Regions from separate parts of the Flexivirga sp. B27 genome, predicted to be linked through region 2. Evidence: predicted binding sites of a transcription regulator. Region 2 holds the regulator's gene; the other holds the start of a gene.
What was found. Region 2 encodes LexA, which represses DNA repair genes until DNA is damaged. Its sites were predicted from a motif close to TCGAACANNTGTTCGA; they were not measured.
Positions count from the first base shown of each region.

Region 1 (4,857 bases), on a different contig from region 2:
GACGCGGAGGCATCGATCGCCGAATTCGATGCTCCAGCAGGCGAAGTCGTTGTCGTCGTCGGTCCGGAGGGCGGCATCACGCCGGAGGAGCTCGCGGCATTCGAGGATGCCGGTGGCAGCGCCATACGACTCGGGCCGACTGTGCTGCGTGCCTCGAATGCGGGACCGACCGCACTCGCGGTGCTGCTCGCGCGGACGCGCTGGTAGGCGGCCGGCGGTCAGCCGGCGAGTTGTTCGCCGAGTGCGGGAGCCAGGCGGGCGAAGCCTGCCGCGCCGGCCTCGGTGATCGCGAGCTCTCGCGGGCGCGGTCCCGGAGCGATCCATTCGCGGTCGCGTGCCGCCTGCAGGATCGCGGCGCCGAGCGCGCCGGCGAGGTGGTTGCGTTGCTCGGTCCAGTCGAGGCAGAAGCGGAGCGTCGGCCGTGTGAGGGACTCGACATACGCGAGATCGACGCCCCACGAATGCAATTCGGCTGCTGCGTCGGATCCCAGCTTGAAGTGCCCCGGGGCCAGCTGGCTCGACAGTCCGTCGCCCTCGCGACGGCGGGTGTCGGCCACTTCGTCGAGCGGCACGAGGACTCCCGAGTCGATGAGTGCGGCCGTGATCGCGACGCCGAGGCGTCCGGCGAAGTGGTCGTAGCAGGTGCGCGCCGAGCGCAGCCGCTGCATCCGGGTGCCGGCTCGCAGTGAGGTGACCGACGGCAGCGGTGTCATCGCGCTCATCGCCTCGTAGGCGGTCGCGACCTGTTGGTCGGCGAGGTAGTAGAAGCGGTGCCGGCCGCTGACCTCGACCTGCACAATGTGACCGTCGAGCATCTTGCGCAGGTGGCCGCTCGCGGTCGCGGCGCTGATGCCCGCCTCGGCTGCGAGCCTCGACGCCGGCAGCCGACGCCCGTCGATGAGCGCGCCGATCATGCGGGCACGTGCCCGGTCGGCGAAGATTGCGGCGACGTCGGACACGTCCTGGTGCGGGTTCTCGGCCATGTCGCCATTCTCCGCGACAGACGCTTCGGTCGCCACCGAAGTGTGGAGTGCTGTCTGCACGGTTCGGCGTGCACCGAAGGTTTCGGCACCGAGCCTCGAAGGTATGACGACAACCCGCACCATGCCGGCTGATGCCTCGCGACGGACCAAGGGACCTCTCCTGGTGGTTCTGTGCGCGGCGATGTTCCTGGTGTTGCTCGACGTGTCTATCGTGAACGTCGCGTTGCCGAGCATCGACCACGGGTTGGGCGGTGGCACGTCCGGCGCCCAGGCTGTGGTGGACAGCTACACGGTGCCGTTGGCTGCACTGCTGCTGACCGCCGGAACCGTTGCGGACAAATGGGGTTCACGCCGTGCGTTCGTCTCCGGACTGCTGGCTTTCGGCGTCGGATCTCTCGCCTGCGCGGTCGCGCCGAGCTTGCCGGTGCTGGTCGTCGGCCGGGTGGTGCAGGGTGTGGGCGCAGCTGCGATGTTGCCGGCGAGTCTCGCTCTCATCACTGCGATCTGGGTCGACGCGGGGCAGCGGGCACGCGCGATCGCGGTCTGGTCGGGTGTGTCCGGGTCGGCTGTCGCGGTCGGTCCGCTGGTCGGTGGTGCCCTCATCGGGGTGGGCAGCTGGCGGTTGATCTTCCTCCTCAATCTGCCGGTGGTCGTGGCCGCAGTGTTCGGGGCGCGGGCGTTGCCGATGGGACATCGGCGGGAGCATCCGCTGGATTGGTTCGGCGCGCTGTCGTCGACGATGGTGCTCGCGTGTGCGATCGCCGGGCTCATCGAGTTCGGCCGAGCTGGATCGACTTGGACCGCAACACTTTTCGTCGTAGGGGCGGTGATCGGTGTGCTCGCGTTCGTCATCGGTCAGCGGCGTGCAGTTGCGCCGATGGTGCCGCGCGCGTTGTGGCGCAACGGGCCGCTGATGCGGTCGTGCGTCGGTGCGCTCGGGATGAATCTGGTCGGCAACGGGTCGCTGCTGGTGCTCGCATTCCTGCTGCAGGCGGTGCAGGGTCGGGACGCGTTCGCCGCCGGGCTGGCGACGCTGCCGATCTTCGCGCCGCTGACCCTGGTGCCGCTGCTGGGGCGTCGCTGGATGGTGCGAATGCGTCCAGAACTGTTGGTGCGCAGCGGTTTTGCGGTGGGCATCACGGGTCAGGTCATCCTCGCACTCGGCGTATGGCGTGCTCCGCACTCGCTGCTGCCCCTGGTCCCCGGGATGCTGCTCACGGGGGTAGCTCTCGGCATGTTGGTGATGCCGCTGGTCGCCACATCGATGGCGGCAGCGCCGTCATACAGCGGGGTGGTGGGCGGGCTGAACAACGCCGCGCGGCAGATCGGCACGTCGTTCGGGGTGGCGCTGTTCGGAGTGATCGCCGGCTCGGCCAGTGCGCCCGGCGCCGGCTCGCGTATGGCGTGCTGCTTCGTGCTCGGCGCTGGCGTCTGGCTGGTTGCGGGGATGCTGGCCGGCGGCCGGCCGCATCGATGAGGCCGGCGCCGCGCAGCTCGGATCTTCTACCACGGAACGGGGCCCTCGTCGCTCGTGAAGGTGCCGGTCGGACCGTCGGGCCCGATCAGTGCCAGCTCGACTCGACCAGCTTGAGTAAAGCTGGTCGAGTGCCCGGGGGAGCGCAGGCGGGGTCCCTGCGAAGTATTCGGCGGAGCGAAGCGGGGGAGAAACTTCGTGGGGTGCCGGAGCGGCGGAGGGTGTATCGAGACCCAGCACTCGACACACACGAGGTCTCGATACGGCTCGCCCTAGGGGGCTCGCCTACTCGACCACTTGAGTGAGCACGCCTACTCGACCAGCTTGCATTAGGCCGAGCGGATCGCCGCACCAAGGTGGTCGAGTGCCGGAGGAGCGAAGCGGGGGCGGTGTATCGAGACCACGGGCGCTGGCCGAGCCTGTCCGTCGAGCCGGCCGAGCCTGTCGAGGTCCCGCGCATGCTTGCGCCAAGGTCAACGATCTCGGGCAAAGTAGTTAGAAATGTGTTCGATAAAACTCTGGCCATTGACACCGAATCCCGGTATCCTGTAAGTGAGCGGAAACGCTGACAGGGGAAGGGGATTCGCCGCATGAGCCTTGAGCACACGGTGCTGGAAGATGCCCCGCCCGCGGCGCCGGGGCGAGGCCAGGAAGTGCTCGCGATCCTGCAGGCTGCGGCCCACGTGTTGGACGAGGTGCCGGGCGCAGTGCACCAGCTCGGCAACGAGCAAGAAGGCGAACTGGTGACCGCGTTGTTGCGGTTGCACGGTCGGTCCGCGCAGGTCACGACGTTGGTGACGGCGGACGCGGCCGACCGTGGCGCGGTGCGCGAGTCGGACGCGGCGACCACGGCGCAATGGTTGGGCGGTCATGTCGGTGATGGTGTGCCCGTGGAGCCGAAGTCGGTTCGGATGATGGCGGCAGTGGCGGACAAGTGCCGGGACCGGAAGAACACCGTGATCGCGGCGGCGTTGCGCGACGGGTCGTGTTCGGTGGAGTCGGCGCGGACGGCGTTGCATCAGGCGGACAAGGTGGCGCCGGTGATTCCGTCCGCGGACCGTGACGAGGTGTTGGGCTGGTTCCTGCAGATCGATCCGTGTTTGGGTGCGGCGGGGTTGACGTTGTTGACGCGGCGGATCCTGGCCAGGTTTGCGCCGGAGAAGCTGTCGAAGGATGACGAGAAACTCGAACGCACCGAGTCGTTGTCCTGGTCGACCACTGCGACGGGGATGACCCGGTTGGTGGCCGAGTTGTCCCCGGCGAACGCGGCGATCCTCAAAGAAGCGATCAACGCCAAGTCGGCGCCGCGACCTGCGAAACCCACTGACACCACTGGAAATGCCGACGCAACTGCCACGGCTGAGGTGACGGGTGAGGGTGCGGCGTTCGGGCTCCGCTTCGACGACGATGCATCGGCGAACGGTGGTGGGGACTCTCTGAAGGATGAACGGTCCCCGGGGAAGCGTCGGGCGGATGCGTTGATGGAGTTGGTCGGTGTCGGAGCGCGTGCCGCGACCGGGGACGGTGGTGTGCAGGCGAGCGCGGCGACGGTGCTGCTGACGATGGACTTGGAAGCGTTGATCGTGGGTGTCGGCGGTGCCACCACGGCCACGGGTGACACGCTCGATGCCGGCGCAGCCCGCCGGCTGGCGTGCAGTGCGGATCTGATCCCGGCCGTGTTGGGTGGACCGAGCGCACCGCTGGATGTGGGCCGGCGAGAACGCCTGGCGACCAAGGCGATCCGAGCCGCGGCCATCCTGCGCGACCAGGGGTGCACGTTCCCCGGGTGTGATCGGCCGCCGGGTTTCTGCGAGGTGCACCATGTGGTGCCTTGGTGGGCCGGTGGCCACACCTCCCTGGCCGACTCCGCCCTGTTGTGCGGCCGGCACCACCAAACCGTCCACCGACAGGGATACATGGCCGACATACAACCCGACGGCGTTACCTGGGACCTGACACCCGGCCGCATGCCCGGCCATGGATCCACCGCGGCCTGAGCACTTGCAGGCAAACGACCGATCACGTCCCGGGGTCAGTTGCAGACCGGGTAAATGCGGTGCTCGTCGCCGGGAAATCCGGGCACACTGTGCGGATGGCGATGTCCGACATCTACAGCCCGGCGAGCTGGCAGATCTTCGATCGGCTGGACCTCGATCTGGACCCGACCGGTCCGGATGAACTGTTCGAGGTGACTGCCCGGCACGTCAGCGGCGGACATGCGTTGGACGTCGGCTGCCGAGATGCCAGGCATCTCGTTCGATTGGCGCAGCAGTTCGAGTTCTCCGGAGTGGGGATCGATCCTGTGCCGTGGCACATCGATCGCGCGGCGGCAGCGATTGAGGATGCGGGACTCGGCGGCACACTGCGCGCTGAGTTGGACTCCATCGAGTCCTACGAGTC
Region 1 covers NZ_JBPYUM010000002.1:546,533-551,389, forward strand. Annotated here, with positions in the region: gene ACSZL9_RS11425 (16S rRNA (uracil(1498)-N(3))-methyltransferase) at 1-207, shown strand, start outside; gene ACSZL9_RS11430 (ArsR/SmtB family transcription factor) at 219-983, opposite strand; gene ACSZL9_RS11435 (MFS transporter) at 1,087-2,460, shown strand; gene ACSZL9_RS11440 (DUF222 domain-containing protein) at 3,048-4,454, shown strand; gene ACSZL9_RS11445 (class I SAM-dependent methyltransferase) at 4,550-4,857, shown strand, end outside.
Region 1: a site for LexA is predicted at 2,953-2,968, ahead of ACSZL9_RS11440 (DUF222 domain-containing protein). Genes of this name have one in related genera too.

Region 2 (4,857 bases):
ATCATGTGCTCAAGAATAACATTTCGTTATTGCGCCACGACCTGTCGCTTTCATCGCTAATTGCTGCCGAAATTGCTGGCGGAGTTGCTGGCGAAATTTGCGGCCGATATACATCGCGCGGTGGATGCCCGAAGCTCGCGTCATGCCTAGCGTGGCCGACATGTTGATCTGCGAGGAACTCCTTCTGGTGGCGACCGGCGGCGACGGCAAGCCGGTCACCGCCAAGTCCCGGCTCGACCTGGCGCTCGCGGGCGCGACGTTGTGCGAGCTGGCGGCCTGTCAGCGGGTCGGGGTCAAGAACGGACGCGTGGCGGTGCTGGACTCTCGACCCGGCGGCGATCCCCTCCTCGACAACGCATTGGCGATCTTCGCGCGACGGGACGGAAAGAAGCCGGCGAAGGTGCTCCCGGAGGTCGCGAAGGGGATGACCGACCGCACCTATCAGCGGCTCGTCGACACGGGTGCGGTGCAACATGTTGGTGGCGGTTTCCTTCACCCGTCCCGATATCCGGTGCTCGACGTCGCCGCCAGGGACGCACTGGTGGCCGGCGGCGGTCGCGTGCTGGCCGAGACTGCCGCGCCGGACCTGCACAGTGGCAGTCTGATCGCGCCGCTTGCTGCCGCCGACGCCGTCACGAAGGTCTACGACAGCCACAGCTTCGGGTTGTCCGGTCGCGAACTCAAGAAGCGCGCCAAGGCAGTTGGCGAGCAGGACTGGGCCGCCGGAGCTGCCGCCGCGGCCGTCAAGAGCGCGCAGGACGCGATGACTGCCGCGATGGTGGCGGTCACGACTGCCACGACGGCCGGCGTGATCAGCGGCTGACGCCGATCGACAGACTCCGGTGTGAGAGTTTTGACCGGTGATGGCGCGTGACCTGGCAGCCCTGACCGACCTGCTCGGTGACGGGGGAGTCGTGGCGCTCACCGGGGCGGGCCTGTCGACCGAGTCCGGCATACCCGACTATCGCGGGGCGGACGGTGAGCGCAGGTTCCAGCCGATGACCGCTCAGGAGCTGCTCGCCGATCGCGAGGCCCGGCGTCGTTATTGGGCGCGGTCCTACGTGGGCTGGCCGAGGTTCGCCTCCGCACGCCCGAATGACGGCCATTACGCCGTTGCGGCCCTGCAGGCGGCCCAGGTGATCGGTCCGATCATCACCCAGAACGTCGACGGTCTGCACCAGGCGGCAGGGGCCGTGGACGTGGCGGAGTTGCACGGCAGCCTCGAGCAGGTGGTGTGCATGCAGTGCGGGGAGCGGTATGCCCGGGCCGCCGTGGACGAGTGGCTGCAGCTGGCCAACCCGGACTTCGACCGATCGGCGGACGGGCCGCTGCGCCCGGACGGCGACGTCGCGATCGCGGAGTCGCTGATCTCGGGGTTCCGGCTGGTGCACTGCGTCGTCTGCGGCTCGGACCTGCTGAAACCGGACGTGGTGATGTTTGGTGAGTCGGTGCCGAAACCACTTGTCGAGCAATGCTTTTCGGCCGTCAAGTCAGCGCGCGCCGTGCTGGTGCTCGGCTCGTCGCTCGCCGTGATGTCCGGCTATCGCTTCGTCCGGCGGGCTGTGCGGGAGGGCATCCCCGTCGCCGTCGTCACCCACGGCTGGACGCGCGCGACCGACGAGGAGGTGTCGGTGCGCATCGACGCGCCGCTGGGCGAGACGCTGGCCGCGCTGGCCGACGCCCTCCCCGGCTGATCAGACCCGGCGCAGGACCGCGGTGACTTTGCCCAGGATCGTTGCGTCGTCGCCGTCGATCGGGTCGTAGGCCTCGTTGTGCGGCATCAGCCAGACCTTGCCGCGAGTGCGTTTGAAGGTCTTGACGGTGGCCTCGTTGTCGAGCATGGCCGCGACGACATCGCCATTGGTCGCGGTCGGCTGCTGCCGGACGACGACCCAGTCACCGTCGCAGATCGCCGCGTCGACCATCGAGTCGCCGACCACCTTGAGCAGGAACAGGTCGCCCTCGCCCACGATCTGCTTGGGCAACGGGAAGACGTCTTCGACGACTTCCTCGGCCAGGATCGGGCCGCCGGCAGCGATCCGGCCGACCACCGGAATGTATGACGCCTCCGGGCGCTGGTCACCGAGGCCGGTCTCGTCGATGCCGGACTCCTGCGCACCCTGCACGCTCGACCCGCCGCGGTAGCCGCGGGTGTCGGTCGCGTCCGGGTCGATGACCTCCATGGCACGCGGCCGGTTGGGGTCGCGGCGCAGGTAACCCTTGCGCTCGAGCATCGTCAGCTGGTGTGCGACAGAGCTCGGACTGGTCAGTCCGACGGCATCGCCGATCTCCCGCAGACTCGGCGGATATCCGCGCCGGTCAACGGAATTGCGGATCACCTGCAGCACCTTGCGCTGCCGCGTAGTCAGGCTCTCGCCCGTCCGGTCGGGAAGTTCGTGCACCTGTGCCATCGCTGTCATCTCCTCCTCGGCGAACTGTTCGCGCGAAGCGATCGGCGAGCGGTGCGGACGGACGCGTCCGCGGCCGTTGTCGGTGGTCGGTGCTTGCCTTGGCTTCGTGAAAACAGCGTATGGGTTTCGGACACAGTTTCCAAACATCTGTACGACGCGTGTCTCGGCGATGGTCTCGACGCGGTCGAACGTTCGTGCTATACATCCGACAGATGTGCGATCGCACGCCTGTTCGCATCGGACGCCAGGTCCGGGTGGTCTGTCACAGGGCGCGCGCCGGATCGCAGCGGAGTTTCAGGAGGAAGAGATGAGTGCAGCAGTGCAGTGGGATGCGCCGGCCGACCCGGGTCGAGGGCGCCGGCATCTGCGAGCCGTGCCGACGGGGCCGTCGGCACGTGGCGGTGGGCCGGCGGTCGGTGTGCGGGTGGCGGCGGACGGCCTGCGGTTGACGGCGCGCGGGCGCCGTCTGCTCGGCGTGCTGATCGTCGTGACGCTGCTCGTCGGCGCGGGCGCTGCGGCCCGTGCCTGGGCGGCGCCGTCGACGCCGGTCACGCACACGGTCACGGTCCAGCAGGGCGACACCCTGTGGGCGATCGCACACCGTGCCTACCCGTCGATGGAGACCTCCGAGGCGGTGGCCAAGGTCGCGCTGGCCAACGACCTCAACGGCCTGAATGTGGTCGCAGGTCGACAGCTGCAACTCCCGGACTGATTGGCCGTCGGGTCGGGGTCGGAATCTGGGCGGACACGCCGTGTCGCGGGCCGCTGACCAGCGGTTTCGCCACCCGCGTTCACGGGTCTTGCACTTGGGGTGCGATCGGCTTAATATCCCTATATGTAGTAGTTACACGGATGGCATTCGTCCACATGTAGTCCACAACACATCGGCCGCCATCCCCAGTTCGTCCACCGATTACCCACAGCTTCGTCCACAGCTTTCGCCCGGTTCGCCGGCGAGCTTCGTCCCCGTAGGAGGCAGTCGTGCATTGTCCGTTCTGCCGTCACGACGACAGTCGCGTCGTCGACAGCCGCACCAGTGAGGACGGCACCTGCATCAAGCGGCGCCGCCAGTGCCCGAGCTGTGGCAAGCGGTTCTCCACCACCGAGACGGCGAGCCTGACCGTGGTGAAGCGATCAGGTGCGAGTGAGCCCTTCAGTAGGCAGAAGGTCCTGGTCGGTGTGCGCAAGGCATGCCAGGGCCGTCCGGTCAGTGAGGATCATCTCGCGCTTCTCGCCCAGGAGGTCGAGGAGGCCATCCGGGCGCAGGGCGCCGCCGAGATCGATGCCCACGACGTCGGTCTGGCCATCCTGGGCCCGTTGCGCAGCCTCGACGAGGTGGCCTACCTCCGGTTCGCATCGGTCTACCAGGCCTTCGACGGTCTCGAGGATTTCGAGGAGGCGATCACCCTGCTCCGGGCCGAGCGACCACCCACGGCCGTCGAGCCCGATCATCAGCGCGCCGGCGACTGACACGGCGACGGACTGAACGTCTCGTCGCAGAACTCATCGCACATTCCGCCGGGTCGATCCCGCTCAGCATCTTCGAGCCGGCACCGCAACACAGCAACACCGCACATCTCGCAGCAGAGTCGACCACCTTGAGGTGGAAAGGAAGTTGGACATGACCGACACGGCAGACGCCGGCCAGCACACACGGCGCGGCGCACGCAGGGGACTGACCGTCGAGCGCATCTTCACGACCGCTGGAGTGCATCCCTATGACGAGGTGACCTGGGAGCGTCGCGACGTCGTCCAGCAGAATTGGAAGACCGGCGAGACCATCTTCGAGCAGCGTGGGGTGGAGTTCCCGGAGAGCTGGTCGCTGAACGCCTCGACCATCGTCACGACCAAATACTTCCGCGGCGCCATCGGCACACCGCAGCGCGAGAGCAGCCTCAAGCAGCTCATCGACCGGGTTGTGCTGACCTATGTCAAGGCCGGCAAGGAGCACGGCTACTTCGCGACCGACGACGACGCCGAGATCTTCGAGCACGAGCTGACCTGGTCGCTGCTGCACCAGGTGTTCAGCTTCAACTCGCCGGTGTGGTTCAACGTGGGCACCAAGTCGCCGCAACAGGTTTCGGCCTGCTTCATCCTCTCGGTCGACGACTCGATGGACTCGATCCTCAGCTGGTACAAGGAAGAGGGCTTCATCTTCAAGGGCGGCTCCGGCGCCGGCCTCAACCTCTCCCGCATCCGCTCCTCCAAGGAGCTGTTGTCCTCCGGTGGCACAGCCTCCGGCCCGGTGTCGTTCATGCGCGGTGCAGACGCCTCGGCCGGCACCATCAAGTCCGGTGGTGCGACCCGTCGTGCGGCCAAGATGGTCGTGCTGGACGTCGACCACCCGGACATCGAGGAGTTCGTCGAGACCAAGGCGCGCGAGGAGGACAAGATCCGCGCGCTGCGCGACGCCGGTTTCGACATGGACCTCGGCGGCAAGGACATC
Region 2 covers NZ_JBPYUM010000001.1:948,117-952,973, reverse strand. Annotated here, with positions in the region: gene ACSZL9_RS04380 (LysR family transcriptional regulator) at 1-5, opposite strand, end outside; gene ACSZL9_RS04375 (GOLPH3/VPS74 family protein) at 143-823, shown strand; gene ACSZL9_RS04370 (NAD-dependent protein deacetylase) at 864-1,694, shown strand; gene lexA (transcriptional repressor LexA) at 1,695-2,411, opposite strand; gene ACSZL9_RS04360 (LysM peptidoglycan-binding domain-containing protein) at 2,719-3,123, shown strand; gene nrdR (transcriptional regulator NrdR) at 3,393-3,881, shown strand; gene ACSZL9_RS04350 (vitamin B12-dependent ribonucleotide reductase) at 4,033-4,857, shown strand, end outside.